Regions from separate parts of the Microlunatus sp. M237 genome, predicted to be linked through region 2. Evidence: predicted binding sites of a transcription regulator. Region 2 holds the regulator's gene; the other holds the start of a gene.

The links. The regulator LexA, encoded in region 2, represses DNA repair genes until DNA is damaged. The targets are predictions, from matches to a motif close to TCGAACANNTGTTCGA.
Positions count from the first base shown of each region.
Region 1: the regulator LexA is predicted to act here: its motif matches at 2,601-2,616, upstream of AC1XX3_RS06870 (SAV_6107 family HEPN domain-containing protein).

Region 1 is NZ_JBXHBL010000002.1:143,500-159,171, forward strand. Features, by position in the region: gene dinB (DNA polymerase IV) at 1-1,062, opposite strand, end outside; gene AC1XX3_RS06865 (methyltransferase domain-containing protein) at 1,075-1,845, opposite strand; gene AC1XX3_RS06870 (SAV_6107 family HEPN domain-containing protein) at 1,935-2,393, opposite strand; gene AC1XX3_RS06875 (PIG-L deacetylase family protein) at 2,724-3,458, opposite strand; gene AC1XX3_RS06880 (Rdx family protein) at 3,468-3,842, opposite strand; gene AC1XX3_RS06885 (carbohydrate kinase family protein) at 3,863-4,846, opposite strand; gene AC1XX3_RS06890 (phytoene desaturase family protein) at 4,917-6,215, shown strand; gene AC1XX3_RS06895 (HelD family protein) at 6,267-8,507, shown strand; gene metF (methylenetetrahydrofolate reductase [NAD(P)H]) at 8,458-9,384, opposite strand; gene AC1XX3_RS06905 (polyprenyl synthetase family protein) at 9,485-10,633, shown strand; gene AC1XX3_RS06910 (barstar family protein) at 10,640-11,005, opposite strand; gene AC1XX3_RS06915 (guanyl-specific ribonuclease) at 11,002-11,520, opposite strand; gene thiE (thiamine phosphate synthase) at 11,517-12,248, opposite strand; gene thiO (glycine oxidase ThiO) at 12,351-13,553, shown strand; gene thiS (sulfur carrier protein ThiS) at 13,550-13,762, shown strand; gene AC1XX3_RS06935 (thiazole synthase) at 13,900-14,616, shown strand; gene pknB (Stk1 family PASTA domain-containing Ser/Thr kinase) at 14,779-15,672, shown strand, end outside.
Region 2 is NZ_JBXHBL010000003.1:850,177-865,848, forward strand. Features, by position in the region: gene nrdR (transcriptional regulator NrdR) at 1-177, opposite strand, end outside; gene AC1XX3_RS14995 (DUF2752 domain-containing protein) at 472-891, opposite strand; gene AC1XX3_RS15000 (RDD family protein) at 999-1,874, shown strand; gene AC1XX3_RS15005 (hypothetical protein) at 1,902-2,309, opposite strand; gene lexA (transcriptional repressor LexA) at 2,576-3,385, shown strand; gene sthA (Si-specific NAD(P)(+) transhydrogenase) at 3,428-4,873, opposite strand; gene AC1XX3_RS15020 (ATP-dependent DNA helicase) at 4,967-6,922, opposite strand; gene hflX (GTPase HflX) at 7,166-8,674, opposite strand; gene AC1XX3_RS15030 (SDR family oxidoreductase) at 8,733-9,500, opposite strand; gene dapF (diaminopimelate epimerase) at 9,500-10,372, opposite strand; gene miaA (tRNA (adenosine(37)-N6)-dimethylallyltransferase MiaA) at 10,543-11,454, opposite strand; gene AC1XX3_RS15045 (antitoxin) at 11,613-11,873, shown strand; gene AC1XX3_RS15050 (ferritin) at 11,964-12,488, opposite strand; gene AC1XX3_RS15055 (hypothetical protein) at 12,643-12,813, shown strand; gene miaB (tRNA (N6-isopentenyl adenosine(37)-C2)-methylthiotransferase MiaB) at 12,841-14,337, opposite strand; gene AC1XX3_RS15065 (aldose 1-epimerase family protein) at 14,409-15,311, shown strand; gene AC1XX3_RS15070 (amino acid ABC transporter ATP-binding protein) at 15,451-15,672, shown strand, end outside.

The DNA.
Region 1 (15,672 bases), on a different contig from region 2:
CGGTGCCAACAGGGTCGGTTGGCGAGCCGTCGACCGCGCCTCCACCACGTTCTCCACCCGCACCCCCACCCGGCGGATGCGGGCCCCCGAGGCCCCCAGTCGTGCATAGAGCGCGAGCGCCTGCGCATAGATCTCATCGGTGACGTCGGTCGGAGTCGGCAGCGTCGCCGATCGGGTCACTGTGGTGAAGTCGGCGAACCGGATCGACACCGCGACGGTACGCGCAGCAAGGCCGGCCTTGCGCATCCGCGACGCGGTCCGCGCTGCCATCCGCAGCAGCTCTCGCTTCACCACCTCGGGATCGTCGGTGTCTTCGGCGAAGGTCTCCTGAGATCCGACACTGCGCTCACGCTGGGACACCACCACCGGGCGGAAGTCACGCCCCCAGGCCAGGTCGGCCAGCAAGGCCCCGAGATGCCGGCCGAAGGCCTGCTGCAGAACAGGTCGCGGTGTCGTCGCAAGATCAGCCACCCGACGGATGCCGAGTCGGTGCAGCTTGGTCGCCGTGGCATCCCCGATCCCCCACATCGCCTCCACCGGCTGCGGGTGCAGGAAGTCAACGACCCGGCTGGGCGGAACCTCGCACAGCCCGTCGGGTTTGGCCGCCCGCGACGCGACCTTGGCGATGAACTTGGTCGGCCCGATGCCGACCGAGCAGGTGATCTGCTGCTCGTCGGCCACGACGGCACGGACGTACTCCCCGATCATGGTCGGCGCCCCCAGCTGGCGCACCGAACCGGTGATGTCCAGGTAGGCCTCGTCGATCGATGCCGACTCCACGACGGCGGTGACGGACTCGAAGACGGCCACGATGGCACGCGAGACGTCGGTGTAGTCGTCGAAGTGGGGCTGCAGGAAGGTGGCCGCGGGACAGATCCGTCGGGCGCGGGACGACGCCATTCCAGAGCGGACGCCAACCGCGCGGGCCTCGTAGGTCGCGGACAGCACCACGCCACGGGGGAACCCGCCGACGATCACCGGGGTGCCGCGCAGGTCGGGCCGGCGGCGCAGCTCAACGGAGGCGTAGAACGCGTCCATGTCGACGTGCATGATGATGCTCATCGCCGGTCCGCCTCAGTGCGTCGGTCCGCCGACTTCTCCGGCCGGGGGTGGCGGTGGGCCGCTCACCCGGGCCAGCACGTGCATCTGCGGGGCCAGGGCGCGGAAGGCCGGGTCCTGGCTGATCGACGTCTCCAGCGCGTAGAGCTCGTCGTAGGCGCGCGGATCACTCTCGATCGCGGCCTCGGCGACGTGGTCGGCCACCGCGCCGATGCCGTCGGTGGCGAGCACCTCGAATCCAGCCCGCCGGACCAGGTCGACGACCTGGTCGTGGTCGAACCGGGTGGGGTCTGACAGGGCACGCCGGGCGAGCTCGATATGGCCGGCCAGCGCCTGGGCCAGCACGACGGCCTGGCGCTGCGGCACCAGCAGGCTCAGCACACCGCCCGGGCGCAGCACCGCAGCCATGGCAGCCAGCGCCTCGGCGGGCGAGTCCACCACCTCGAGCACGCGATGGCAGACGACCACGTCGGCACCGCCGGCGCCGACCAGATCGAGCAGGTCACTGGCGTCGCCCTGGATTCCGCTCACCCTTCCACCGAGCCCTGCCTCGGCGGTACGTCGTTCGAGCGAGGCGAGGGCGTCCGGGCTGGGGTCGATCACCCGGACGTAGTGCCCCAGCCGACCAAGAGAGATGGCCAGGCCCCCGGTGCCGCCACCGATGTCGACCACCTCGACCGACTGAGCGGTTGCCGGCCGTTGCTCGGCCCACCGAGCCAGCTGGGTCGACAGCAGCTCGAACAGGAACGCCGACGAGACGGACCGGCGCCGCCGCTTGTCCGACATCGGTCCCTCCGTCCTTCGCGATCGGGTGGGCCTGCGCTGGGCAGCGCGGGCCAGGGTGAACTGTGGCTGAAAGCCTAGTGCCTGCGACGTCATGGCCTCGACCTTCTCTCGGCTGGCGCGGTGGAGCGGCTGACGGCGTGCTCGACCAGGCCGAGGAACATCTGTGCGTCCCTGACCAGGTCGTCGGCTTCGCGGGCGCTGACGATCCGGGTGGCGCCGGCGCGGACCGCGTCCCGCTTGCCCTCGCTGGCGGCGAAGAACGCAGCCCATTCGCCGAGCTCCGGTGCCAGCTCCGCCAGCAGCTGCCAAGCATTGCGGGGCCGGTTGGTCTGAGCGCGACGGCCGGCAGCGCCAGGGTGTGGGCGTGCCCGCCAGGCCAGCACGATCGCCGCCACCTGCAGCGCGGCGAGGTGTCCGGCGAGGAACCGTTCGCCCGGTGCCAGCGTGAGCTCGGCGGCGGCCAGCGACGCACGGGCCCGCTGGAGCTCGGCATGGACATCCGGCACAGCGATGAGGCGGTCGAGGTCGGTGGCCGAGGGATGTGGCACGGCGGGCACCTCCTGGGTGTGACGGTTCGGGTGAACAACGGGCCCGACTAACGCCGGTGGCCACCCGGGTGCTCGGAGTCGAAAGTGGCGGCCCTGGCGCGGACGGGGGTCGAGGTCCGTCCGCGCCAGGGTCAGCCGAGAGCGCGTGCCGCGAACATCGCGCCGGCGTCCGTTCGGCGTCGACCCGGCCCTTCCCCAAGTGCCTTATCGAACGCCTGTTCGAACATTGAACAATCTACACCGCCCCACTGACAGTTCGTCAAGAACCGCCCCGGTGACGGTTCGTCAGAACAGTTCTTCAGAACACGCGGGGACGACGCCACGCGACGATCACTCGCCCCAGCCCATCGAGAAGACCTCGAAGGTCGTGGCGAACCGCACGCCCAGACGCGTGCCGGCGGGGCGGGCCGCCCCCTCGAGGAACTCCTCCGGGTCGAAGTGCTCCCAGCCGAGACCGTCGATGTAGGCGCGGTGCGCCGCCAGTGAGGCCACACCGCGGTCGAACGTCGCTGTGGTGTCGGCGCCGTGCCCGGCCTCCGGCGAACCCGCGGCCCAGACCTGCCGGACGCCGCCCCAGGGCTCCACGCCGTCGACCAGCTGCTCGGCGAACACCCACCGGTTGCCGGCGTCGCGGGCGGCGTCCAGCACCGCTCGGCCGGTCGCGATGTGGTCTGCCTGGTTCAGCGAGCGGCCGCCCCAGGTGTCGCGGAAGTTGCCGGTGATCACGATCTCGGGGCGGTGCTTGCGAATCGAGGCACAGATCACCCGGCGCAGCGCGACGCCGTACTCCAGCACCCCGTCGGGCTGGCCGAGAAAGTCCACCACGTCGACACCGACGATGCGGGCCGACTCCACCTGCTCAGCCTCGCGGACCCGACGGCACTCGCCCGGCTCGAGACCGTCGATTCCGGCTTCGCCGCTGGTGACCATGGCGTAGACCACGGTCTTGCCCTGGTCGGTCCACCGGGCCACCGCCGCGGCCGCGCCGAACTCCAGATCGTCGGGGTGGGCCACCACGCACAGCGCTGTGTCCCAGGACTCGTCCACCAGCTCCAGATCAGTCATGGCCACAGCCTAAGGACGGCGCGGCTCCGACGCTCCCGGTTCCACCGCTGACGGCGCCCGGTTGGCCGCCCGGTCGCTGTGACCCAGATCCCGGTGAGGCGCCACCCGGTCCCGGACCAGCCGCTTCAGCGGGCCGATCTCGGGGAAACCGCCGTCGACCTTGCGGTCCCAGACCGTCACCTCGTCGATGGCAATGGTGAAGACGCCGCCGGTGCCCGGTCGCAACGACAGCTCACCGATGTCGGTGGTGAACGTGGTCAGCAGCTCCGAGGCGAGCCAGGAGGCGCGCAACAGCCACCGGCACTGGGTGCAGTAGGTGATCACCACCCGTGGGCCGATGGGCGGGTCGGCGATCGGCGTAGGCGGTTGCTGCGGATCGCTCATCGGGTCCTCCTGGCTGCGGGTCAGAGCCGTACGCCGGCGAGGTACGGCTCGATCTCGGCCGCGGCCTCGGCACCGTAGGTACGCTCGAATCGCGGCAGGAAGGTGCCGCCGAACCGGTACTCCTGGGTGCCGACCACAGCCACCACATAGCTCGAGAGCAGTGAGCCGAGCTGCGCGCAGCGCTCCGGCGCGAGCCCCCAGGACAGGCCGGCGATGAAGCCGGCCCGGAAGGCGTCACCGACACCGGTGGGATCCAGCCGGGCCACCTCGGGGACGATCCCGACGTCGATCCGCGGCTGACCGGCCACCTCGATGCTCGCGCCGTCCTTGCCCCGGGTGATGACGCGGGTACCGACCCGGCTGAGGATCTCCTCATGGCTCCAGCCGGTCTTCTGGCTGATCAGCGAGTCCTCGTAGTCGTTGGAGAACAGATAGGTGGCTCCGTCGATCAGCCGCTTGATCGCCGTCCCGTCCATCCACGCCAGCTGTTGCGACGGGTCGGCGACGAAGGAGTAGCCCCGGGCGCGGCACTCGTCGGTGTGCCGCTGCATGGCCTCCGGGTCGTTCGGTGAGATGACGACCAGGTCAAGACCGCCCACCTTGTCGGCGATCGGCTTGAGCTCGATTTGCCGCGCTTCCGCCATGGCGCCGGTGTAGAAGGAGCCGATCTGGGCGTTGTCCACGTCGGTGGTGCAGACGAACCGCGCGGTGTGCTTGGTCTCCGACACGTGCACCGGCCAGGTGATGACGCCGTGCCGGTCCAGCCAGGCGCGGTATTCCTCGAAGTCCTCCCCCACGGCGCCGACCAGCAGCGGGTCGAGGCCCAGGGCTGCGAGTCCGAAGGAGATGTTGGGCGCGATGCCACCCCGCTTGATCTGCAGGTCCTCCACCAGGAAGGACAAGGAGATCCGCTCCAGTCGTTCCGCCACCAGCGATTCGGCGAAGCGGCCAGGGAAGGTCATCAGGTGGTCCATGGCGATGGATCCGGTCACGGCAATCTGCACGCAGCGCAGCCTAGCGGTCACGCCGACCCTGCGGGACCGACGTTGCGGCCCCATCACCTACCGTTGCCCCGTGACGACCTCCAGCCCACCCGGGCGCCGCAACCGCGAGGGTCCGCCGGTGGTGGTGGTCGGGGGTGGGATGGCGGGGATCGCCGCCGCGGCCAGGCTGGCCAAGGCCGGCGTCTCGGTTGTCCTGTTCGAGGCCGACGACCGGCTCGGCGGCCGCTGGGCGTCTCGGCTGGTGGACGGCGTCCGGGTCGACGCCGCGCCGAGCGTGCTGAGCTTCCCCGCCCCGTGGCGGGACCTGCTGCGCAAGAGCGGCCGGCCCTTCGACGTCGAGCTGCAGCGCCACGACTACACCCTGCAGCCGGCGGTGCCGGCCCGGCACGTCTTCGCCGACGGTACCGAGCTGGAGCTGCCGACCGACCGCGGCGAGCAGTACGCGGCCATGGTCGCCGCGTACGGGACGCAGCTGGCGCAGCGCTGGCGGACGCTGCTGGACTCCTTCGACGACGTCTGGCAGACAGTACGCCCGCTCGGGCTTGAGGCGGAGCTGCGCGACCGCAGCCAGCTGACCCGGGGGGTCCGCCGTCGCCTGCGCTCGCGACAGAGCCTGGAGCAGCTGGCCCAGGAGGTCGCCCACCCGCACCTGGGGGCGCTGCTCCGGCTGGTCGCGTACCGGCTGGGCTCGGTGCCGAGCCGGACGCCCGCCTGGTGCGCCATCGACCTGGCGACGGAGCGTACGTTCGGCAGGTGGGTGCTCGAGGGCGCCGAATCCGGGCGCAGCTCGGTCCTGGTCGACGTGCTGACCGACCGGCTGCGACAGCGTCGGGTGGACGTCCGGCTGGGCACGACGGTGACGCAGATCGGTCTGGCGGGGTCCCGCGCCACCTCGGTCCGCACCGCCGATGGCCAGCAGGTGGACGCGGCGGCGGTGATCTGCACCACAGACCCGTGGCAGACCTACGACGAGCTGCTGCCGCGCGGCGCTGCCCGGCCCGAGCGCCGCGGCCTGCACCGGTTGAGCCCGGCGCTGGCGCCGACCGTGCAGCACCGGTTCGACGACCTGCACAGCACCGAGGTCACCGAGACGGTGCTGCATGGTCGCTTCGGACCCGTGGTGACGTACCGACGACCGCTGGGGACGCGCACCCTGGTGACCACGCACGACTTCGGCGCCACCGTGCCGACCCGCTCCGCCGGGGTCGCCTGGCGTGGCTGGTCGAGCTGGCTCCGACGGCCGCCGACCAGCAGCGCGGTGACCGGACTGTTCCTGGCCGGGCCCTTCTCCCGGGGTGGCGCGCAGCCGTCGCACGTGGTGCTGTCCGGCGCCTTGGCCTCCTACGCCTGTTACGACTACCTCGGGTGAGTTCTGGCCTGTAGAGTGAACTGTCCATTTTCTCGGATTAGGGATGACTTCTTGACGTACGCGGATTCGTCGTCGCCCGACGAGTCGGCCCAGCCGGATCATTCCGGCTCCCCGACCCCGGCCGACGGCGCGGACAGTGCCCTGCAGCGCGAGATCGCCGTGGAGCAAGCCCACGTCGACCTCGTCTACGCCCGGCTCGACGAAGCGACCCGCTCGGCCCGGCAGGTGGCGGCCGAGGGCAAGTCGCTCTACCAGTCGGATCGGGCCAACTTCGTCCGGGAGGAGGACGGCACCGGACTCTACGAGCGCGACGTCTTCGCCTTCCAGTCCGCGAAACGGCTGGCTGTGCTGGACGCCGAACACGAGGGCCTGGTCTTCGGCCGGCTCGACCGCACCGACGGCGAGGTCCGCTACGTGGGCCGGATCGGCGTCCGCGACGCCGACTACGAGCCCCTGGTGATCGACTGGCGGGCGCCGGCGGCTGAGCCGTTCTACCGCGCCACCCCGTCCAACCCGATGCAGGTCACCCGCCGCCGGGTGCTGCGCTCCTCGGGCATGAGGGTGATCGGGATCGAGGACGACCTGCTCGACGGGGACTCCGCCGACCACGAGCTGGTGGTGATCGGCGAGGGCGCCCTGATGGCGGCCCTGTCGCGGGCCCGCGGACACCAGATGAAGGACATCGTCGCCACCATCCAGGCCGAGCAGGACGAGGCCATCCGGGCGCCGTACCAGGGCGTCACCATGATCAGCGGCGGCCCGGGCACCGGCAAGACCGTGGTCGCGCTGCATCGGGCGGCCTATCTGCTCTACTCCAACCGGCGCCGGTTCGAGTCCGGCGGTGTCCTGGTGGTCGGTCCGAGCCGGGTGTTCATGAACTACATCGAGCGGGTGCTCCCCTCGCTCGGCGAGGACTCGGTCACCCTCCGCTCGATCGGCACCGTCGCCTCCGACGTCGTCCGGCTGCGTGGCGAGCGGCTGGACAGCGCCGAGGCGCTGGCGGTCAAGGGCAGCCTCCGGATGGCCACCGTGCTCAAGCGCCTGGTCGGCGAGCCGCCGCAGCGGATGCCGCTGGAGCTGCGGGTGATGGTCCGGGGCGAGGTGCTGGTGGTCAGCACCGCCGTTCTGGCCCGGATCCGGGCCGAGGTGCTGGCCCATCACAAGCTCAACCAGGGCCGTGACGCTGCCGAGTCCGCCCTGCTGAACGCGCTGTGGCGGGTGAAGCCGCGCGAGATCGATCTCGAGCGGGACGAGTTCGACGACCTGGTCACCGACCTGGCCGCCTTCAAGATGTTCTGCAACGCCTGGTGGCCCGCCCTCAGCGCCACCACCGCGCTGGCTCGGCTGGCCGACCCGCAGATGGTCGCCACGGTCGCCGGCTCGGTGCTGTCCGCGGCCGAGCAGGAGGCTCTCGCCGGGTCGTACGCCGACCTCGGTCGACGCGAGCCGGGCGACTGGACCGCCGCCGACGGCGCCCTGCTGGACGAGCTGGTGCACCTGCTCGGGCCCGTGCCGGACGCGGAGAGCACCGAGGTGTCGCTGTTCATCGACGCCGACGAGGACGTGACCGAGGTGGTGACCACCATGGACCGGCTGACACCGGTCAAGGAGATCGACCCGTTCGCGTCGCCGCACCAGACGTACACCCATATCTTGGTCGACGAGGCGCAGGACATCACCCCGATGCAGTGGCGGATGCTGCGCCGCCGTGGCTCCCAGGCCAGCTGGACCATCGTCGGCGACCCCGCCCAGAGCTCCTGGCCCGACACCGCCGAGTCGGCCAAGGCGTTGCAGGACCTGGTCGGCAGCGCGCCGACCCGCCGGTTCCGGATGAGCACCAACTACCGCAGCCCGGCCGAGGTCTTCGACCTGGCATCACGGGTGGTGGTCGAGGCCTACCCGGACGCCGACCTGCCGACGGCGGTGCGCTCGACCGGGATCGACCCGCTGCTGCTGGTCGCGCCCGAGGGCGAGCTGGTTTCCGCTGTCCCGGCCGCGGTCAGCGACCTGTTGGCAGCGGTCGAGGGCACCGTCGGCGTCATCGCGGCACCGTCGCAGCTGGCCGATGTCTCGGCCGCGCTGCAGGACGCCGGGAACCGGGTGGTGGTGGTGACCCCGCTGGAGTCCAAGGGTCTGGAGTACGACGGCGTGCTGGTGGTGAGCCCGGACGACATCGTGGCCGAGTCGCCCGGCGGGGTCCGGGTGCTCTACGTCGCCCTGACCCGACCGACCCAGCGCCTGGTCACGCTGGACGCGGCTCCCGGTGCAGTCTGGAGAAAATCTCTCGGGTGACCTTGGACCGGTTCTGGGTGTAGAAGTGCAGGCCCGGAGCGCCGACCTCCAGCAGCTGGTGGCACATGTCGGTCGCGATCTCCAGCCCGACCCGGCGCACCGCCTCCGGATCATTGGCCACGGTCTCGACCCGGTCCACCACGGCGGCCGGCAGCTCGGCGCCGGACAGCTCGGCGAACCGGGTCAGCTGGGACACGTTGGTGATGGGCATGATGCCCGGGATGATCGGCAGGTCGCAGCCGAGCGAGCGGACCCGGTCTACCAGCTCGGTGTAGCGCGACACCGTGAAGAAGAGCTGGGTGATGGCGAACGAGGCGCCGGCGTTGGCCTTGTCCACCAGCAGCTGCGCGTCCAGCGCGGCGTCGGAGCGCTCTGGGTGGACGTCGGGAAACGCCCCGACCCCGACGCAGAAGTCCCCGAGCTCGCGCACCAGCGCGACCAGCTCGGTGGCGTTGGCCAGTCCCTCCGGGTGGCGCTGCCACGGCACGGTGGGCCCGCCGGGCATGTCGCCGCGGATGGCCAGCACGTGCCGTACGCCGGCTCCCGCGTAGGAGCCGATGACCCGGCGGAGCTGGTCGACTGACTGGCTGGCGCAGGTCAGGTGCGCCATCGACCGCAGCGTGGTGTGCTCCGCGATGGCCGCGGTGGCGGCGATCGTCCGGTCGCGGGTGGACCCGCTGGCCCCGTACGTGACCGAGACGAAGTCGGGGCCGAGTGCCTCGAGCTCACGAACGGTCTGCCACAGCTGGCGCGACTGGACGTCGTCCTTGGGCGGGAAGAACTCGAACGAGTAGAGCGGGCGCTCACCGGCCGCGAGCAGCTCGGCGATCGTGGGGGCCCGCAGCGGACCCCGGGCCGGCTGGGTGGGCCGCAGCATCCCGGAGCCCGACGAGGGCGTGGACACGGGGGCACTGGCACTGACCGACATGGGTCCCACCCTAAGACAACGCGGCAACGCCCGTCCGTAGGCTCAGCATGTGACTGACCCACGCGCCGATCCTCGATCGTCGGCTGATCCGCGCACCATCGCGCTCGACCCGACGGCACCACTGGCGCAGCCGTTCCTGGCCGCGGTGACCACGCAGATCGACGCCTTCGTTGACCGGCAGGCAGCCGTCCTCGCGGCGATGGGCCCCCAGCTCGACACGGTACGGCGGATGGCCGGCGAGCTGCTGCGTGGCGGCAAGCGGCTGCGACCGGCCTTCGCCGTCTGGGGGCATGTTGCCGCGGCGGGGTTGCCGGCCACCACCTCGGCCGTGGTGACCGCGGCGGCCAGCCTGGACCTGCTGCACGTCAGCGCCCTGGTGCACGACGACGTGATGGACGCCTCGGACCTGCGCCGTGGCCGGCCCGCTGCCCACCGCCAGTTCGAGGCCCTGCACCGTGATTCGCAACGGTTGGGCGATCCCGAGCCCTTCGGTCGGGCCGGCGCCATCCTGCTGGGTGACCTGCTGGTGATGTGGTCGGTGCAGATGCTGTCCGAGGCCGGGCTGGCGCCGGCAGACCTGGCTCGCGGACTGCCGCTGGTGGAGACCATGCGGACCGAGGTCACCTGCGGGCAGTATCTCGACGTGCTGGCCCAGTCGCGGCCCTGGCCTCGGGACGAGAACGATGCCGGCGCGCTGGACGAGGCCAGCCGGGTGGTGGAGTTCAAGTCCGCGCGCTACACCGTGCAGCGGCCGTGCCAGTTCGGGGCGGCCGTCGGCGGTGCCGATCCCGCCCTGCTCAGCGCTCTGGCGGCGTACGGGTCCCCGCTGGGACGGGCCTTCCAATACCGCGATGATCTGCTCGGCGTGTTCGGCGACCCGGCCGTGACGGGCAAACCTGCCGGCGATGACCTTCGTGAGGGCAAGCGGACTGTGCTGGTGGCGCACGCGTTCGGTCGCACCGGACCTGCCGGGCGTCGGCTGCTCCGCGAGCGGCTGGGCGATCCGTCGCTGGATCCGGCCGGGATCGCGGCGCTGCAGACGGTGATCGCGGACTCCGGCGCGGCCGAGGCAGTGGAGACCATGATCGAGGCCGGCCTGGACGCGGCGATGACAGCCCTGGCCGGGGCCGAGATGGCTCCGGAAGGCCGCGCCGGCCTCACCGCCCTGGCCGAGGCGGCCGTCCACCGCGCGTCCTGAGTCGGTTCAGCAGAGCAGCACGGCGAACGGCGGGTCCTCGTCGGCCCGCTCCTCCAGCAGCCCGCTGATCTCGGGCCACCAGGCCGGGTCGTCGGCGATCCGCTGCCAGCCCACCCAGACCAGCGCAGTCGGCTGGTCGAGGTCGGTCAGGCAGTCCCACAGCGCGTCCAGGTTCTGGCCGAAATGCGGCGGGAAGTGCAGCGCGGCGGCGACGGCGTCGTAGAACTCGGCCGGGCCGCTCACCGGCCCGATCCGCGCGGCGTGCCAACCGGCCCGGCGCAGCGCCTCCACCGCGTTCTCCGGCGGGGTCTCGCTGTGATGCACGCCGCCGCGCAGCGGCTGCTCCAGCAGCACGGCAGGGTCGAAGCTCATCGGCTCACCCGGCTGAAGGACTGGTAGTGGTCGCTGGTCCAGTACAGCTCGCGGCCACCGTCGCCGGCGATGATCCGCCGCGCGCCGCGATCCGCCGACTTCGGGGTCACCACGGTGTACTCCCGGTAGTAGCCGCGGGCCTTCTTCGGCAGGCGTTGCTCACGGTTGGCGAACACCGCCCCGTCCTTGTCATACGGGTACGGTCCCCCGCTGTCGATCAGCCGCACGGTCTCCCGCGCCTGGGTCGGCAGCGAGGTCAGCCGGACGACCGGGAGCTCGCTGGCCGGCTTCGACGGCGTGGCCTGGCGCGCCTCGGTGAGAGTGCCGCAGTCGCAGGGGGTGACGGCGCCCGCCATCGTCCGAACGCTGGCCGGCGCGGCCGGCTCGGCGTTGAGCGTCTGGAGTCCCCACCGCCCGCCCAGCAACAGCAGCGCCGCCACCACGACTGCGGCGACGATCAGGGTCGCGGACCGCAGCGAGACACCGCTGCGGCCGTCGGGGGTCGAGTCGCTCATCGGCTCGTTCCCCCGCCGAACACCGCAAGGGTGTAGTCCGCCATCGCCGGGTCGTCGGCCCAGGCTTCGCGGAGCCGTTGCTTCAGCCGGCGGGCGGCCTCGCGGGGGTCGGCTGCCTCGGTGATCGGGCGGACGACGCAGATCCGGCGGGCGCCGGCGGCCAGCACGTCGTCGAGGTTGTCGATGGTGATGCCGCCGATCGCGAACCAGGGCTTGGCGGCGGGGGCGGACGGCGGGGCGACCCGGGCGGCGTAGCGGACCAGGTCGAGCCCCACCGCGGCGTAGTCCGGCTTGGTCGCGGTCGGGTACACCGGGCCGACGCAGAAGTAGTCCACGTCCGGGTCGGCGACGGCGGCGTCGGTCTGGTCCGCCGCGTGGGTGGAGCGACCGAGCTGGGCCCACTCGTGCAGGTGCCGTCGCCCGTCAGCGGCGGGTCCGTCGGTCTGCCCCAGGTGCAGGACGTCGGCGCCGAACCGCCCGGCCAGCTCCGGCGAGTCGTTGACGCAGACCAGGCCGGAGTGGCGCCGGGCCACCTCTCGCACCGTCTCCAGCGCGGCCAGCTCGGCCTCGGGATCCATGTTCTTCTGCCGCAGCTGCACGATGTCGACCCCGCCGGCGAACGCTTCGTCGACGAAGTCGGCGAGGTCACCCTGCGCGAGGCGGGCATCGGTGCACAGATAGAGGCGGGCCAGTCGCATCCGGGTGTCGAGGCCCATCAAGGCGGTCACGGCGCAACAGTAGCTCCCGCGCTCGGCTCTGAGAAGGTACGCCCGCGGGGGTGGACCCGCTCGCCGGACCGGCATCGGTGCCGGCCTGCCTAGGATGGGGACATGTCTCGATTCGCGCCGGCCGACGTCGTGGTGGTCGGCGGTGGCCTGATCGGTACGGCCATCGCCTGGCGCCTGGCGCTGGCCGGGCTGCAGGTCAGCGTGGTCACCGGAGAGCGTGCTGCCGCCGCCTCCGGGGTGGCTGCCGGCATGCTGGCGCCGGTCACCGAGACCACCTTCACCGAACGGGGACTGCTCGAGCTGAACCGTGCCTCGCTGGCGGCGTACCCCGACTTCGTGGCCGAGCTGGAGGACGCCTCCGGGCTGCCCGGCGGGCTGAGCCGCCGCCCGACCCTCTCGGTGGCTGCCACCGCCGACGACGCCCGGCGCCTCGGTGTCCTGGGCGACTTCCTCCACCGCTGCGGATTGGCCGGGCAGCGGCTGACCAGCCGCGAATGCCGCCAGCTGGAGCCGCTGCTGTCGCCGGCGGTCCGGGGCGGGCTGCTGGTCCCTGGCGACTGGAGCTGCGACAACCGGCTGCTCTGGCGGGCGCTGGTGGCGGCTGCGGCTCGCGCCGGCGTGGTCGAGGTCGACGGCTTCGTGCACGAGGTCAGCGCCACCGCGGGTCGGGCCACCGGCGTGGTGCTGGCCGACGGGACGTCCCTCAGCGCCGACCGGGTGGTGCTGGCCAACGGTGCCTGGGCGGCCCAGGTCCGCGGTGTGCCGCCGCTGCCCGTACGCCCGGTCAAGGGGCAGATCCTCCGCCTCGACCCGGGCCGGCTGCCGTCGCCGTCGCTCACCGTCCGCGCGTTCACCGACGGCAGCGAGGTCTATCTGGTGCCCCGAGAAAGCGGCCGCGAGGTGGTCGTCGGGGCCACCGTCGAGGAGCTCGGCTTCGAGCCGCGGGTCACGGCCGGGGGGACGTACGAGCTGCTGCGCGATGCGCGGCAGGTGGTCCCGATGACCAGTGAGTACGCCTTGGCCGAGACCTCCGTCGGCTTCCGGCCAGGCACGCCCGACAACGCCCCCGTGCTGGGCGGGTGTGCTGTCGAAGGGCTGCTGCTGGCGACCGGGCACTACCGCAACGGGGTGCTGTTGACACCGATCACCGCGTTGGCGCTGGCCGAGCTGGTCGATACGGGCGCCCTGCCCGCGGTGGCGGCGGGCTACACGCTGGACCGGTTCCGCGCTGCCGACCTCCCGGACTCCTTCCTCCCGGACGGCCCTCTCCCGAACGGCACTCTCCCGACTGGAGGTCGGTGGTGAACATCCTTGTCAACGGCGTGCCGCAGCAGGTGGCCGCCCGGACCACCGTGGCGGAGCTGGTCGCCGACCGGGCCGACGCCGGCGGCGCCCTGCCACGCGGGTTCGCCGTCGCCCTCGACGGCGCCGTGGTGCCTCGGACCCAGCACGCCGCCACCGCTCTGTATGAGGGTGCCCGGATCGAGATCGTCACGGCCGTCCAGGGCGGCTGAACAGGAGTGAGACCATGACCGTTCCGATCAGCACCGACCCGATCAAGCCCGACTCGATCACCCCAGGGCCGATCAGCACCGGGGCGCCCGCCGACCTGCTCCGGATCGCTGACCGGACCTTCAGCTCCCGACTGATCATGGGCACCGGTGGCGCCCCCAGCCTGGAGGTGATGGAGCAGGCGCTGCTGGCCAGCGGCACCGAGCTGACCACGGTTGCCATGCGCCGGGTGGACCCGAGCGCGCCGGGCTCGGTGCTGGACGTGCTGGACCGCCACCACATCGCCGTGCTGCCGAACACCGCCGGCTGCTACACCAGCGCCGAGGCGGTGCTCACCGCCCAGCTGGCCCGCGAGGCACTCGGCACACCGTGGGTGAAGCTCGAGGTGATCGCCGACGAGACCACGCTGCTGCCCGACCCGATCGAGCTGCTGGACGCGGCCGAGCGCCTGGTCGCCGACGGCTTCGTGGTGCTGCCCTACACCAACGACGACCCGGTGCTGGCCCGTCGGCTGGAGGACGCCGGCTGTGCCGCGGTGATGCCGCTGGGCGCGCCGATCGGTTCCGGGCTGGGCATCCGCAACCCGCACAACATCGAGCTGATTGTGGCGGCGGCGGGGGTGCCGGTGATCCTGGACGCCGGGCTGGGGACGGCGTCCGAGGCGGCGCAGGCGATGGAGCTCGGCTGTGACGCGGTGCTGCTGGCCTCGGCCGTCACCCGCGCCGAGCATCCGGTCGCGATGGCGGAGGCGATGAAGCTCGCGGTCCGCGCCGGTCGGCTGGCCCGCGGCGCCGGGCGGATCCCGGTACGCCGCTTCGCGGTGGCCTCGTCCAGCCCCGAGCGGCGGATCGACTGACCAGCGACGCGGCAGATCGAGCAGGGAGATGAGGATGCAGCCGGCACAAACAGCGACCGGGACCGCGGCGCGCCGTACGCCCGGATCCGGTGACCCGCTCCTAGACTCTGGCCCTAGGCCAGCACGGCCTCCTTCCCCACCGTGTTTGGAGCGAGCGTGTCCATGACGAGCATCGGCGACCCCCTGGTGGGTCATGTGCTCGACGGGCGCTACCAGATCATCTCGCGGCTGGCCCGCGGCGGCATGGCGACCGTCTACCAGGCGGTGGACAACCGGCTGACCCGCACCGTCGCGGTCAAGGTGATGCACATCGGTCTCGGTGACGACGCCGAGTTCGCCCGCAAGTTCGACCGGGAGGCCCGCGCCGCCGCCCGGCTCTCCCACCCCAACGTGGTCTCGGTCTTCGACCAGGGTCACGACAACGGCCGGCCCTACATCGTGATGGAGTACGTCGAGGGTCAGACGCTGCGCGACGTGTTGAGCCGTGAGGCGCCGCTGACGCCGATCCGTGCCCTGGAGATGATCGAGCCGGTGCTCAGCGCTCTCGCCGCCGCCCACGACGCCGGCCTGGTGCACCGTGACGTGAAGCCCGAGAACGTCCTCATCTCCGACCGCGGTCAGCTCAAGGTGGCTGACTTCGGACTGGCCAAGGCGATCAGCGCCCAGACCTCCACCGCGACGGCCGGACTGCTGATCGGCACGGTGTCCTATCTGCCGCCCGAGCTCGTCGTGTCCGGCAAGTCCGACGCCCGCTCCGACGTCTACAGCACCGGGGTGGTGCTGTTCGAGATGCTCACCGGCCGCAAGCCGCACACCGGCGACACCCCGATCCAGGTGGCGTACGCCCACGTGCACAAGGACGTCCCGGCCCCGTCCGGCTACGCCACCGCAGGACCGGTGCCGCCCTACCTGGACGCGTTGATCGCCCGGGCCACCGCCCGCGACCCCGACCTGCGCCCGCACGACGCGAAAGTGCTGCTGACCCACGTCCGCCGGGTCCGTGCCGCCCTGCGGGACGGGCTGCTGGACGACCCCGAGCTGACCCAGGACCTGACC
Region 2 (15,672 bases):
GTTGAACTGCTCGACCACGCCGCTGCGCTTCACCACCACCAGCTGCATCTGCTCCACCGTGGTGAAGCGACGCTCGCAGGCGGGGCATTGGCGACGGCGACGGATGCTGCAGCCATCCTCGGCGGCCCGGGAGTCGAGCACCTTGGAGTCCGTATGACGGCAGTAAGGGCAGTGCACGGAGGCTCCTTCCGGGGGCGCCTGGGGATAGATCTGGGGATAAGCCTGTGGTCGGCCTGTGGACCAGTGTGGACAACCAACCACTATCTGTGGAGGAAGCACACGGGTGTAACTACTAGATATAGGTACGGTACGACCTAACCTCATTGTCCGCAAGGCCACTGACACTTTTAGCGCGTGTCGTCGAGAGAGCTGGCGGGCGAGCCTGTCGCGGCAGCCGTACAGCCGCAGAGACTCGCGCTCGATCGCCCGGTGCGCCCGACTGGCCGGCAGTGCCTGCGGTGCGGGTGCAGCTCAGCTGAGGTTGCGCAGCACGGTGTAGATCACGCCGGCAGCCACGACGAGAACCAGCCAGCGGGTCGGATGGACCCGCCGCAGACGGTCAGCGATCCTGGCCGGTGGACGGACCCGTGGGCCGCCGAGAACCTCCGCGGTCCACAGCAGCCCCAGCACACCAACCACGACCAGCCCGATCAGGACGACGGGGTTGTAGCGAAACGCCTGGGCGATGTCGAGCCGCAGCAGCGCCGCCCCCATCCGGGTCCCGCCGCAGAGCGGACAGTCCCAACCGGTCAGGCTCCGCAGCGGACACGGCAGGCCCAGCCCGGTGGCGGCATAGAGAGCACTCAGCCCGATCCCGTAGGCGACGAAGCCACCGAGCGCCACCAGCCCGCGGCTGGGGCGGAACTCCTTGGCGAGGTAGCTGGTGCCCATGGCTCCATTGTGCCCGCCCGGTGATCGACCGACTTCGGCGACAGGATCCGACGACCCTTCGGCGGCCCTAGAATGCTCCGCGACCCGCACCCCGCACGAGGATGGCCATGACCGAATCGCACCCTCCCCAGTGGAACGACCGCCAACCGGGCGGACCCGATCCCGCACGCCAGAACGACGCCGGCCAGACCGGATCTTCCACCCAGCCCGCTCACGGTCAGGCCCAGTACGGCCAAGCTCAGTCTGGCCAGCCCCAATACGGTGAAGCTCAGTCCGGCCAGCCCCAATACGGACAACCCCAATACGGACAACCCCAGTACGGCCAGGCGGGAGACGGGCAGCCGGAGTATGGATGGACGCAGTCCGCAAACCAACAGCCGCCGTACGGGACCGGTGGGTACGGGCAGGCGTCGTACCCGCAGCAGCCAGAGAGCGGGGTGTGGCAACCGGGACCGGGTCAGCAGCCCGGCCAGCCCTACGGCGGATATCCGGGCGCGGGTTACGTCCCGGCCCTCCGTTCCGACTATGCGACCTGGGGCAAGCGGGTCGGGGCCTACCTCATCGACTATGCCCCGAGCCTGGTCGGGCAGCTCATCTTCTATGTCGGCTACGCCATCTGGATCTCGCGGGTGGTCAGCACGAGCAGCAGCAGCAACCCGGACCTCACCGGCGGGGTCACGCTGATGGTGATCGGGTTCGTCCTCCTGCTGGCGACCATCGGGTGGTCCATCTACAACCGCTGGGTGGTGGCCGGACGCACCGGCCAGTCGCTCGGAAAGCGGGTCACGCACATTACGTTGATCAGCGAGCAGACCGGCCAGCCGATCGGCGCGATGAACGCATTCGTCCGCGACCTCGTCCACATCCTCGACGGGATGGCCTACATCGGCTATCTGTGGCCGTTGTGGGACGAGAAGAAGCAGACCTTCGCTGACAAGCTGGTCAAGACCGTCGTCGTCGATGCGCCCGATCGCGGTCACTGACCCCCGGCGTCGACATCAGCCGGCGGATCACCCCTGGGCGGAGTACGAAGACGTGACCGGCTCGTAGCTGTCGCCGGTCACGCGCAGCGCGGTCATGGCGACGACGGTCACTGCCGCTGCGGCGATCATCAGCCCCAGCACCAGGACCACAGCGATCCCCCGATCGGTCAGCCGCCATCCGCTCGGGGCCGCGACGCTGCAGGACGCCGTCGCCGGCCGGGCACCCCGCGCCAGGGTCGGGGCCGGGACCGGCCGCAGGGGCCGCGTGACCGGGCCGGTGCCCCGCCCGGCGCCGTGAGCCGGTCGGCGGGTCCGTCCGGGCGCCGCGGGGACGCCGGAGCGACGCGCGGCGGTGAGGTCCTGCGCACCGGCGCGGGTCACACCCGCGCCGGTCACACTTGCGGGGGTCACACCTGCGATGGTCATTGCACTCATGGTGCTGCTCCTCGGGAAGGCATCGAACGCGTGTTCGATAGAACGTGTGTTTGATTTGTATCGCACTGACGATCCGACGTCCAGCACATTCGTACGTGTGTTCGAGGCGTGTCGGCTCATGGAAGAAGCACACCAGAGACCACTGACAGTTCTTCCGGCATCGTTCCTGCGGGGGCGGCGTGAACCGCAGCCGACGCACTCCGCCCGTCGCGACACGCTCGAACAGGTGTTTGATTTTGTCAGTCGGCTTCTCTATGTTCAGCCTCATGGCAGACAGTGACGACACCACCGCCCCCACTCCACCGCGCAACCGCCGCGGGCGCCCGCGTGCGAGCGACGTCGCCGCCCAGCTCGGCGAGCATGCATCAGTCAGCTCGCTCCCGGACGGCCCCGCCGACTCCAGCGGTCTGACCCCGCGCCAGCGACGCATCCTCGAGGTGATCAAGGACGCCGTCGACTCGCGGGGCTATCCGCCGAGCATTCGTGAGATGGCCGAGGCAGTCGGCCTGGCCAGCTCCTCCAGCGTCGCGCACCAGCTCAAGATGCTGGAGGCCAAGGGCTTCCTGCGGCGTGACCCCAACCGGCCACGGGCGCTCGAGGTCCTGTTGCCGGGCGACGGCCAGGCCGCGGCGCGCAGTGCGGCGCTCGGACCGGTCACCACCACGGCCGCGGATGAGACCGGCGTCGGCGACGCGTACCCGGAGCCGGTGCACGTGCCGGTGCTGGGTCGGATCGCGGCCGGCGGGCCAATCCTGGCCGAGGAGCGGATCGAGGACGTCTTCGCGCTCCCCCGTCAGCTGGTCGGCGAAGGCACCATGTTCCTGCTGCAGGTCAGCGGTGACTCGATGGTCGACGCAGCCATCTGCAGCGGCGACTGGGTGGCCGTCCGGCAGCAGTCCACCGCCAACAATGGCGACATCGTGGCAGCGCTGCTGGACAACGAGGCCACAGTGAAGACGTTCAAGCGTGACGGGGACCAGGTCTGGCTGCTGCCACACAACCCGGCGTATGACCCGATCGACGGCAACCACGCCTCGATCCTCGGCAAGGTGGTCGCGGTCCTGCGCCGGCTCTGACGGCGACCAGAGCCCGCGGTGGCTCGAGAGCCGCGGTGCCGGTCAGAGCAGACTCGGCTCGGCGGTGACCATCGCCGTCGTCAAGCGGGTCACCGCCCGGAGCTTGTTGGCCACGTCCAGGGCTGCGACCTTGTAGGCCTCGGACAGCGTCGGGTAGTTGAAAACCGTGTCAACCAGATAGTCCACCGTCCCGCCACATCCCATGACTGCCTGCCCGATGTGGACGAGCTCGGTGGCACTGGTGCCGAACACGTGCACGCCGAGGATCTCGCGCGTCTCGGCGTGCACGATCAGCTTCAGCATTCCGTAGGAGTCACCGATGATCTGGCCGCGGGCCAGCTCCCGGTAACGGGAGATGCCGACCTCGAACGGGATCGCCTCCGACGTGAGCTCCAGCTCCGAGCGGCCACAGTAGGAGATCTCCGGGATGGTGTAGATCCCGATCGGCTGCAGCCCCAGGAGCTCGTTGGCGGGCTCATCGAACGCGTGCGAGGCGGCCAGGCGGCCCTGGTCCATCGACGTCGCCGCCAGCGCCGGGAAGCCGATCACGTCGCCCACCGCATAGATGTGCGGCACCGCGGTGGCGTAGTGCTCGTCGACCTCCAGCCGCCCCCGCCGGTCGGCGACCAGACCGGCAGCAGCCAGGTCGAGCGCGTCGGTGTTTCCCTGCCGCCCGGCGGAATACATCACCACCTCCGCCGCAATTCGTTTGCCGGAGGCGAGGGTGGTGATCGTGCCCACGCCGGCGCTTTGCACCGAGGCGACCTCCTCGCCGAATCGAAACGACATGGCGTGGTCGCGGAGATGGAACTTCAGCGACTCGATGATCTCGGGATCACAGAAGTCCAGCATCTGTGCCCGCTTCTCGACCAGCGTCACCCGGGTGCCTAAGGCGGCGAAGATCGACGCATACTCCACCCCGATGACGCCGGCACCGACGACCACCAGCGAGTCGGGCACGTGGTCGACGGTGAGGATCTGGTCGGAGTCGAGGACGCGGACGCCGTCGAACTCGACCTGGGGCGGTCGGGCCGGTGTGGTGCCGGTCGCGATGACGATCTTGGCCGCCGTGACGGTGCGACTCCCCTGCGGCCCGTCGGTGTCGACCGAGAGGGTGTGCGGGTCGACGAACCGGGCGATTCCGGCGATGAGCTCGATGTGGTTGCGCATCAGCTGCGCCCGGATCACCTCCGTCTCGCGCCCGATCACGTACTGCAACCGGGCCAACAGGTCCGAGACGGTGATATCGGCCTTGACCCGATAGCTCGCCCCGTAGATCTCCCGCATCTGCATCCCGCTCAGATACAGCACCGCTTCGCGCAGCGTCTTCGAGGGGATGGTGCCGGTGTTGACGCAGACGCCGCCGACCATGGCCGTCCGATCCACCACGCAGACTCGGCGACCCAGCTTCGCGGCCATGATCGCGGCCTTTTGACCGCCCGGACCCGAGCCGATGACGGCGAGGTCCACGTCGTAGGTGTGCTCCATCTGGCCAGCGTCGCAGAGGATCGACCCGCTGACCAGAGGCAGCCGAACGCACCGCTGCCCGCCGGTCGTCGGCCCGATGGGCCGACGGTCCGCTCAGTCGGTGCCGGCCAACCGGCGCAGAGCCTGCACCGCCGTCTCCCGGTCGGTGGTGGGCCACATGTCAGGCATCGACGACTTCAAGAAGCTGCCGTACCTGGCTGTCACCAGGCGGGGGTCCAACACCGCGACGACGCCCTTGTCGGAGATCCGCCGGATGAGCCGGCCGGCCCCCTGCGCGAGCAGCAGCGCGGCATGGGTGGCAGCCACCGCCATGAACCCGTTGCCGCCGGCCTCAGCCACCGCACGTTGCCGGGCCAGGGTGAGCGGCTCGTCCGGCCGGGGGAAGGGGATCCGGTCGATGATGACCAGCTGGCAGGTGGCCCCCGGGACGTCGACGCCCTGCCACAGCGACAAGGTGCCGAACAGGCTCGCTTCGTCCTCGGCGATGAACCGGCGGGTCAGCTCGGACAGCTGCGCGTCGCCCTGACACAGGATGGTCATCTTCGGCAGCTGACGGCGCACGTGCTGGGCCGCCGCCTCGGCCGCGCGCCGGGATGAGAAGAGCCCGAGGGTACGTCCCCCCGCCGCCCAGACGAGCTCGGCGATCTCGGTCTTGGCCTCCTCGGACAGCCCGTCCCGCCCCGGCGGCGGCATCGTCTTCGCCACATAGAGGATGCCTTGGCGCCGATAGTCGAACGGCGAGCCGACGTCCATCGCGCGCCAGGGTGCTGCCGTGTCGCTGCCCTCCTCCGCCTTGGTGCGGGTCGCGGGTGGCGCGTCGCTGTCCACCTGCTCGGCGGCGCGCAGCCCCACCGACGACGCCACGCCGGCGAAGTCCCCGCCGAGCTTGAGCGTCGCCGACGTCAGGATGGTGGTGTGCTCGGCGAAGACGCTCTGGCGCATCAGACCGGCCACTGACAGCGGTGCGACGTGCGCCTCGCGGCCGAACCGCTCCCGCTCGGAGACCCAGACCACGTCGTGGGCGTTCAGGCCGGCCATCCGCTCCGCGACGTCGAAGACCTCCTTGACTGCGGCGGCGGCTTGGCGCTTGTCGGGATCCTGCTTGTCCTCACCGGTCGACATCGCCGTGACGGCGCGCCGGGTCACGTTGCGGATGGCGGCGAAGGCCGCGACCACCGCTGCATCGGGATCCTCCACCCGCTCCAGCGGCGTCTGGTCCAGCGCGGTTCGCAAGGCGTCGGCTGACTCCAGCAGCTCCAGCGCCAGCTCGTCCTCGAGGTATGTCATCGCCCGCCGACCGCTCCGCTCGATGGTCTGCGGGCTCAGCTCGGCCGACGCCGCCCCGGTCACCCGGGCTACCAGCTCGTGTGCCTCGTCGATGATCACCGCGTCATGCTCGGGCAGGGCCGTGCCGCCGTGCATGGCATTGATGGCCAGCAGCGCGTGGTTGGTGACGACCAGATCGGCCGAGCGCGCGGTCTCGCGCGACTTCTCCACGAAGCAACCGTCGCCATAGGGGCAACGCTGCACCCCCAGGCATTCACGGACCGGGATCGAGACCTGCTGCCAGGACCGGTCGGTGTGGGTCGGCGCGTCGTCGCGATCAGCCAGTCCGCCGTCGGTCGACTGCTTCTCGGCCCACTCCCGCAGGGCGAGCACCTCGGCCCCGATGCTCGACTCGGCACTGGTCGGCGCGACCCGGATCGTGTCGGCGAGGTCGCTGGCCGAGATCAGCGTGGCCTGGTCCTCGGCAACGCCGTCGCGGACCCGCAGCAGGCAGGCGTAGTTCGTCCGCCCTTTCAGCACAGCGTGGCTGGGTCGCTTGCCGGTGACCTTCTGGACGGCGTCCAGGGCGGCCGGGATGTCATTGTTGGCCAGCTGGGACTGCAGCGCCAAGGTGGCGGTCGCGATCACGATCCGCTCCGCCGGCTTCCTGGTCAGCCGGACCAGCGCAGGTGCCAGATAACCCAGGGACTTGCCGGTGCCCGTGCCGGCCTGCACGAGCAGATGCTGTCCCGAGTCCAGCGAGCTCGCGATCGCCTCGGCCATCGCGATCTGGCCCGGGCGCTCGCTGCCACCGATCTCGGCGACCGCGGCCGCGAGCACGTCGGCCGGCTTGGCGCGGCTCTTCGCCGTCTGCGTGGACGAGTGAGGCGTCGCGTCGGGGGCAGACTCCTGCGCGTCAGCCACGATTGCTCGCACGGCGCTGACCACCCGTTCGATTGCCACCGCAGAACCCTAACCGGCGCCGCCGACACTTTCCGCCGGCGCGCGGCCCGAGGACCCGCCGGATCACTCCTCGGCGGCGGACAGCTCGTACTGGGCCAACTCGCCGGCCAGGTCCGGATGGACACGTGCGACGACGACCGTTCCGTCTCCGGTGTGCTCGGTGGTGATGAGCTCGCCGGCGTGATGGATGCGGTCGATCAGGTCACCGCGCTCGTACGGGACCAGGGCCCGGATCTCCACCTCCGGCCGAGGCAGCCGACCCTCCACCTGGGCCCGCAGCGCCTCGATACCCTCCCCCGTCCTGGCCGATACGACCTGGGCGTCGGGATACTGCGTCCGTAGCGTCTGCAGCATGGCTGGGTCGGCGGCGTCGGACTTGTTGATCACGATCAGCTCGGGCAGCTTGCCCGCGCCGATGTCGGCCAGCACACCACGGACAGCGGTGATCTGGCCGGTGGGATCGGCATCGGAACCGTCCACCACATGCACCAGCAGGTCCGCCTGGGCGGACTCCTCCAAGGTCGAGGCGAACGCCTCCACCAGGTCATGCGGCAGGTGCCGGACGAACCCGACCGTGTCGGTCAGGGTGAAGACGCGGCCGTCGGTCGTCTGCGACCGACGGGTGGTCGGGTCGAGGGTGGCGAACAACGCATCCTCCACCAGCACGCCGGCGCCGGTGAGCCGGTTGAGCAGCGAGGACTTGCCCGCGTTGGTGTAGCCCACAATGGCCACTGACGGGATCTGGTGGCGGCGCCGCTCGGCCCGCTTGTTCTCGCGCGTCCCGTCCATCTCCCGCAACGAGGCACGGAGCTTGGCGATCCGGCTGTTGATCCGGCGACGATCGGTCTCGAGCTTGGTCTCGCCCGGTCCACGGCCACCGATGCCGGCACCGCCGGCCGCCCGACCGCCGGCCTGGCGGGACAGGTTGCCACCCCAGCCGCGCAGGCGCTGCTTCAGGTATTGCAGCTGCGCCAGCTCGACCTGGGCCTTGCCCTCGGCGCTCTTGGCGTGCTGGGCGAAGATGTCGAGGATCAGGGCGGTCCGGTCGATCACCTTGACCTTGATCCGGTCCTCGAGGTTGCGCAGCTGTGCGGGTGCCAGCTCGCCGTCACAGATGACGGTGTCCGCGCCAGTCGCCACCACCACCTCGCGCAGCTCGTCGACCTTTCCCCGACCGATGTACGTGGCAGGGTCGGGCCGCTGGCGTCGCTGGATGAGACCCTCCAGCACCTGTGAGCCCGCCGTCTCCGCCAGCAGCTTGAGCTCCACCATGGCGTTCTCGGCGTCGACCTCGGTGCCGGTGGTCCATACGCTGACCAGGACGACCCGCTCCAGCAGCAGCTGGCGGTACTCGACCTCGGTGATGTCCTGCAGCTCGGTCGACATCCCTGCGACACGTCGCAGGGAGATGCGGTCGAGCAGGTCCTGCTGGTCGCCGTCGTAGCCGTCGTCGGCGACCCGGGGATCCGCGCTGAGATGGTCAGGAGTCTCGACGTCCTCCACAATCAGCTCGTCGTCGAGGGGGGAGGCGGCATCGCGCTCGTTGTGAATCTCGCGTTGGGGCAAAGTCATCGTGGACCAATATTCCCATGCCCGGCCAAACCTCGCGAGACCTTTCCCAACCTTCGCCTCAGAACACCGAGTAGCCGCCGTCCATCACCATCACCTCGCCGGTCATGAACGCCGACGCCGAGGAGGCGAGGAACACCACGCTGGGACCGAGCTCTTCGGGCAGCCCGAACCGCTGCATCGGCGCGTCCTGCACCCAGTAGCGCTGGAACTCGGGTCGATCCACCGGCGTCATGTCGGTCTTGATGTAGCCCGGGGCCAAGGCATTGACGCGGACACCGTGCGGCGCCCACTCGGCGGCCAGCGACCGGGTCAGGTGGTGCACCGCGGCCTTGGACGCGTTGTACGCCGGCTGCCACTGCGGCCGGTTCACGATGTTGCCCGACATCGACCCGATGTTGACGATGGACCCGCTGCCCTGGGCCACCATCTGGCGGCCGAAGGCCTGGGCGCAGTTCCACACCCCGTTGACATTGACGTCCATCACCGCGCGCCACTCGGCGGGCGTCACCTCCAGGGCCGGCTTGTGGATGCAGGCACCCGCGTTGTTGACCAGTACGTCGACCCGCCCCTGTTCGGCCACCACTTGGGCCACGGCGGCGTCCACCTCAGCCGGCACCGTCACATCGGCCGTCACCACCGAGGTCCGTACGCCCAGCGTGGCGAGCTCCTCGGCGGCAATCTGGCCGGCGCTGCGATCGCGGACCAGCAGCACCACGTCGCTGCCCGCCTCGGCCAGCGCCGATGTCAGCGCCCGCCCGATACCGCGGTTGGCCCCGGTCACCACCGACACCCGGCCGGTCAGCGAGAACGCATCGAGCACACCCATCAGAACTCCTCCGGCAACTGGACATGACCATGGGCGACCACGACCGCGGGCCCGGTCAGGAAAACCTCGGTGGGATCGGACAGGTCCACCTCGACGCTGCCGCCGGGTACATCAACGCGCCAGACGTCGCCGTCCACGAGGTGGCTGTCCCCCGTGTCGGTGTCCCCGGTGTCCCCGTGCCGGGCGGCATGGGCGGCAGCGGCTGCTGCCGCAACGGTGCCGGTGCCGCAGGAACACGTCTCGCCGACCCCCCGCTCGTGCACCCGCATGGCGATGTGCCGCGGTCCGAGCACCCGGACGAACTCCAGGTTGACCCCGTCGGGGAACCGCCCGGCCGGGGACCAGGTCGGTGGCCGGTGCAGGTCCAGCGTCGTCAGGTCGTCGACCAGACTGACCGCATGCGGGTTGCCGACGTCCGCCGGCAGGGCGGTGAGCACCGCGCCGTCCGCGGTCGTCACCGTGATCGCGCTGGCGTCCACCGTCACCGGGCCCATCGCCACCCGGATCCGACCGTCGAGGAGCACGGTGGCTTCACGCAACCCTGCGCGGGTAGCGATCTGGACGACCGGGCCGGTGGCCAAACCTTCCTCCAGCAGATACCGGACGAACACCCGGACCCCGTTGCCGCACATCTGGGCGATCGAGCCGTCGGCGTTGCGGTAGTCCATGAACCACAGCTCGGGGTCGCCGTCCCACTCCGGGATGTGACGCGCCTTCACCACGCGCAGCAGACCGTCACCGCCGATCCCGGCGTGCCGATCACAGAGGAAGCGGACCTCAGCCTCCTCCAGCCGCAGCATCGACTCGCGGTCCAGGACCAGAACGAAGTCGTTGCGGGTCCCGTGACCCTTGGCGAATGACCAGCGACGCATGACCCCAGTCTCCCATGGTCGCCGCTGCGATCCGTTCGCCATGGTCGCCGCTGCGATCCGTTCGCCATGGTCGCCGCTGCGATCGGTTGCCATGGTCGGCGCAGCCAGCCTCGTGCGCCACAGCGTCGCCGCTGCCGCCTTCACGTCACCGCGTCGGCCGCTGCCGCGGTCTACGTCGCGCTCGTCCGGGTCAGGACGTACGCCTGCTCGACCAGATCGGGGGCCAACGCCGGCAGCCACCGGATCCGCGGGTCGCGCCGGAACCAGGAATCCTGCCGTCGGGCGAACTTGCGGGTGCCGATCACCGTCTGCTCGCGCGCCTGCTCCTCGGTGATCTCCCCGTCCAGGAACTGCAACACCTGCCGATAGCCGAGCCCGCGTGACGCGGTGACGCCCTCCCGCAGCCCTGCACCCACCAGGGCACGTACCTCCTCGACCAGGCCCTGCTGCCACATCCCGGCCACGCGCTGCTCGATCCGGGCGTCCAGCCGGGGACGGTCCAGGTCCAGCCCGAGCTGCACCACGTCGGGCAGCAGATAGGTGTGAGCGGGCAGGACAGCGGTGTACGGCCGACCGGTGAGCTCGATCACCTCCAGGGCGCGGACCGTGCGACGACCGTTCGCAGGCTCCATCGCAGCGGCCGCCGCTGGATCCACGGCAGCCAGCCGCCGGTGCAGCTCCGCGGGGCCCACCCGGTCCAGCTCCGCCTCCAGCCGGGCACGTACGGCCGGGTCGGTCGCCGGGAACTCGAAGTCGTCGACGATGGCGCGGACATACAGCGCGGACCCGCCGACGACGATGGGCACCACCCCGCGGGCCCGGCAGTCCGCGACGGCTTCGCGGGCGAGCCGCTGGAACTGCGCCACGGTCGCGGTCTCGGTCACGTCGAGGATGTCCACCAGGTGGTGTCGCACCGCCCGCCGCTCCTCAGCCGTCGGCTTCGCGGTGCCGATGTCCATCCCGCGATAGACCAGCATCGAGTCGGCGTTGACGATCTCGGCGTCACGACCGGCAGACCGGAACCGCTTCGCGAGGGCGATCGCCAGACCGGATTTGCCGGCCGCCGTAGGTCCCACCAACACGATCGTCACGGGTTCAGTCTGGCGTACGCCGGGCGACGCGCCCCGCGGCGATGGCCCAACGCGGGCCGACTGCACGAGAACCAGGTACAACTGGAACCGCACCGCACGGCGGTGCCCACGGCGGCCAGACCGCGGCCGCTCCGACAGACAGGACACGCATGGGAATCTTCGACAAGGCCAAGGACCTGCTCAACCAGCACCACGACAAGGTCGACGCCGGCCTGGACAAGGCCGCCAACCTGGTGAACGAGAAGACGGGCGGCAAGCACAGCGACAAGGTGTCCAAGGGGGTCGACTCGGCCAAGAACCGACTCGATGACCTCAACCAGCCCGCATCCGGCAGCACCACCCCGCCGGCGTCACCTCAGCCCGGCACGGATGGCGTCACGCCCCCGCCGGCGTCGGACCAGCGGGCCTGAACCCCGACCCGGCCGGCCGCCGGATGCGCAGCGTCTGACGGCTGGCCCGGACCGGGCTCACCCGCGGCAGAGGTTCGAGCTCGCTGTGGCTCAGCCGCCGGCGATGGCGGGCGCACTCGGATCGGCCGCGCCACGACTCTGCTCACGCGCGACGTAGTCCTCGATGGCCTCGATGTTGTCGCGCGAGCGACGCACGACGTTGACCAGGTCGGTCATCGTCGCGACCTCCTCCACCTGCTCCTTGACGAACCACTGCATGAACTGGTCGGAGGCGAAGTCGTTCTCCTCCCGGGCGATCCTGGTCAGCTCGTTGATCTGGATGGTGACGCGCTTCTCCTGCTCCAGGGCCAGCGTCACCGGGGCGACCAGGTCGGCGAACTGGGTGACAGGTGCGGGGGCGCCGGGGATGGTCACCGGAGCGTCCTGGTCGACCAGGTACTGCACCATCATCATCGCGTGATCGCGCTCCTCGGTCGCTTGGTCGTAGAAGAACTGGGCCAACCGCGGCATGGTCAGGGCGTCGTAGTAGACCGCACAGGCGATGTACTGCTGGTGGGCGCCGAACTCGTTGGCCACCTGGTCGTTGAGCTGTTCTACGAACCGTTCTGCGGGCATGGGATCTCCTGTTGGCCGGGCGGGGTCGTGCTCGTGACGCACATCGGGGTTCGCCCATCGTGCCATGTCACGCGGCGCCCGGGAGGACCCGCTCGCGCAGGCGCAGAGTGTGGACAGGGTTGCCTCACCTAACCCCCGCGGCTAGCCTGACCCGGTGCCTGCCAGCCCGAAGAAGAAGTGCTGCATCAGCAAGCCCCGGTGCAAGCGGTGCCCGATCCGCCTGCTCAGCGAGGGCAAGCTGGATCCGGACGACGCGCGCAAGATCTTCGCGAAAGAGCGGAACCGCAAGGCACTGAAGAAGGCGAAGCTGCCGAAGGCCGCCTGAGCCGCCTTCCGTCCGGCGCCGAGGCGGTCAGCTCGCGGCGCAGCCGGAGACCGGCGCCAACGGGGCGGGGATGCCGAGCGTCGGCATCCCGAGGCCGACGGCACCGCTGGTGGCGGGCTGTCGCTCCCGGAGCGCCCAGGCGTCGCCGCCGCGGGTACGCCGCAGGTTGGTGATGCCGTGGTCGGCCACCAGGTGGTGCGGCGCGGCATAGCTGACCACCGCGTCGGCCAGATCACCGGGGCGCGGTCGCAGCGCCTCATCCTCGGGGACGGCGACGTGCACCAGCCGGTTGTCGCGGGCCCGCCCCGACATCCTGGCGGTGGCCGAGTCCTTGCGACCCTCGCCATCGGCGAACATGACCTCGACCGGCTGCCCCACCTGGCGCAGGTTCTCCTGCCAGGCGATGTCATTGACGAGCGCGACCAGCCGTTCGTAGCGCTCCTGCACCACAGCCTTGGGGATCTGGCCCTCCATCGTGGCGGCCGGGGTCCCTGGACGAATCGAGTACTGGAAGGTGAACGCGGCAGAGAAACGTGCCGCGGCGACCACGTCCAAGGTGGCCTGGAAGTCGGCCTCCGTCTCGCCCGGGAACCCGACGATGATGTCGGTGGTGATCGCCGCCGATGGCATCGCGGCCCGCACGTCGTCGATGATGCGCAGGAACCGCTCGCTGCGGTACGACCGGCGCATCGCGCGCAGCACCGTGTCCGAGCCCGACTGCAACGGCATGTGCAGCTGCGGCATGACGTTCGGGGTCTCGGCCATCGCCGCGATCACGTCGTGGGTGAAGTCCTTGGGGTGCGGCGAGGTGAACCGGACCCGCTCCAGCCCTTCGATCTGGCCGCAGGCGCGGAGCAGCTTGGCGAAAGCCTGCCGGTCGCCGAACTCGACGCCGTAGGCGTTCACGTTCTGCCCGAGCAGGGTGACCTCCTGGACACCCTCGGCCACCAGAGCCTCCACCTCGGCGAGCACGTCACCGGGGCGACGGTCGGTCTCCTTCCCGCGCAACGCCGGCACGATGCAGAAGGTGCAGGTGTTGTTGCAGCCCACACTGACCGACACCCAGGCGGAGTACGCGCTGTCGCGCCGGGTCGGCAACGTGGAGGGGAACCGCTCGAGCGCCTCGGCGATCTCGACCTGCGCCTCGGACTCGATCCGGGCCCGCTCGAGCAGCACCGGCAGCGAGCCGATGTTGTGGGTGCCGAAGACCACGTCCACCCAGGGGGCGCGTCTCACGATCTCGCTCTTGTCCTTCTGGGCGAGGCAGCCGCCCACAGCGATCTGCATGCCGGGTCGCGCGGTCTTCGTCGGCAGCAGATGCCCCAGGCTGCCGTACAGCTTGTTGTCGGCGTTCTCGCGGACCGCGCAGGTGTTGAACACCACCACGTCGGCGCCGTCGTCGGCCTCGGCGCGGGCGTACCCGGCGTCCTCCAACAGACCGGCGAGCCGCTCGGAGTCGTGGACGTTCATCTGGCACCCGTGGGTGCGGATCTGGTACGTGCGAGGCGGCGCGCTGATGGACATGATGGGACAAGGGTAATGCGTTCGCCCCCCGCGGCCGATCTGTTGCGCGCGGGGGCAGTAAAGTCCCAGGCGTGACCAACCCGACAGGCGAACAGTACGAGATCAGCTTCGGCTCCCATCACGCTGTGGTGACCGAGGTGGGCGCGACGTTGCGCAGCTACACCGTGGACGGGCGCGACGTGGTCGTCGGTTTCGAGGCCGACGCCGTCATCCGCCGGGGTCGTGGCCAACAGCTGCTGCCCTGGCCGAACCGGATCCGTGACGGCAAGTACGTCTTCGGCGGCGAGGAGCAGGAGCTCGCGCTGACCGAGCCGGACAAGCACAACGCCATCCATGGTCTGGTCCGCCACGTCGTCTGGGACCGGGTGGAGCACACCGACGAGGCCATCACCCAGAAGGTGCGGGTCTATCCGCAGATCGGCTGGCCCGGCATTCTCGAGGCGACGGTGCGACACAGCCTCAGCGACGAAGGACTGCAGGTGCAGGTCACTGCGCGCAACATCGGCACCGTGGACGTGCCGTTCGGCTATGCAGCGCACCCGTATCTCGGGGTCGGCGAGGAGCTGGTGGACGAGATCGAGGTGCAGCTGCCGGCGGCGGCCTACCTGGAGGTGGATGAACGGCTGCTGCCGATCGAGCTCAAGGACGTCACCGGCACCAAGTACGACCTGAGGTCGGGCGACCCACTGGGCGAGACGACGCTGGACACCGCCTTCACCCGGCTGACGGTCGAGGAGGACGGGCGGTGGCGGGTTCGGCTGTCCCGCGGCGATCGGTACGCGGAGATGTGGGCGGAGGAGAAGTTCGGCTGGCTGCAGGTCTACACCGGTGACGAGCTCCGCGACATTGCTCTCGCGGTCGAGCCGATGACCTGCGGACCGGACGCGTTCAACGAAGGCATCACCCATGACGACATGATCGTGTTGGCCCCGGGGCAGAGCTTCGAAGGCGCATGGGGAATCACCGGTCACTGATGCCCTGCCCGCGACATCTGGCCCCGCCCCCAGCACGACCGTCGGGTGATCCCGACGTTACGCCTGCAGACGTGCGGTGTAACCGAATTACAACATGGAGTTCCCACGTTCACGCAGCACCTTCCCCTAGGGTCGACACATGACGGAATCCGCTGACGTGCGCGACAACACACAGGTGCCGCAGCCGTCGAGCCCGCCCGATCAGCACACTCCCGACCCGCTCACCGGGCCGTCGGTGGCGCCGGAGGCCATCGGTGAGCCGCTGGTGGTGCTGAAGGACGTCGACAAGTATTTCGGCGACCTGCACGTGCTGCAGAAGGTGAACCTGTCGGTCGGCAAGGGCGAGGTGGTGGTCGTTCTC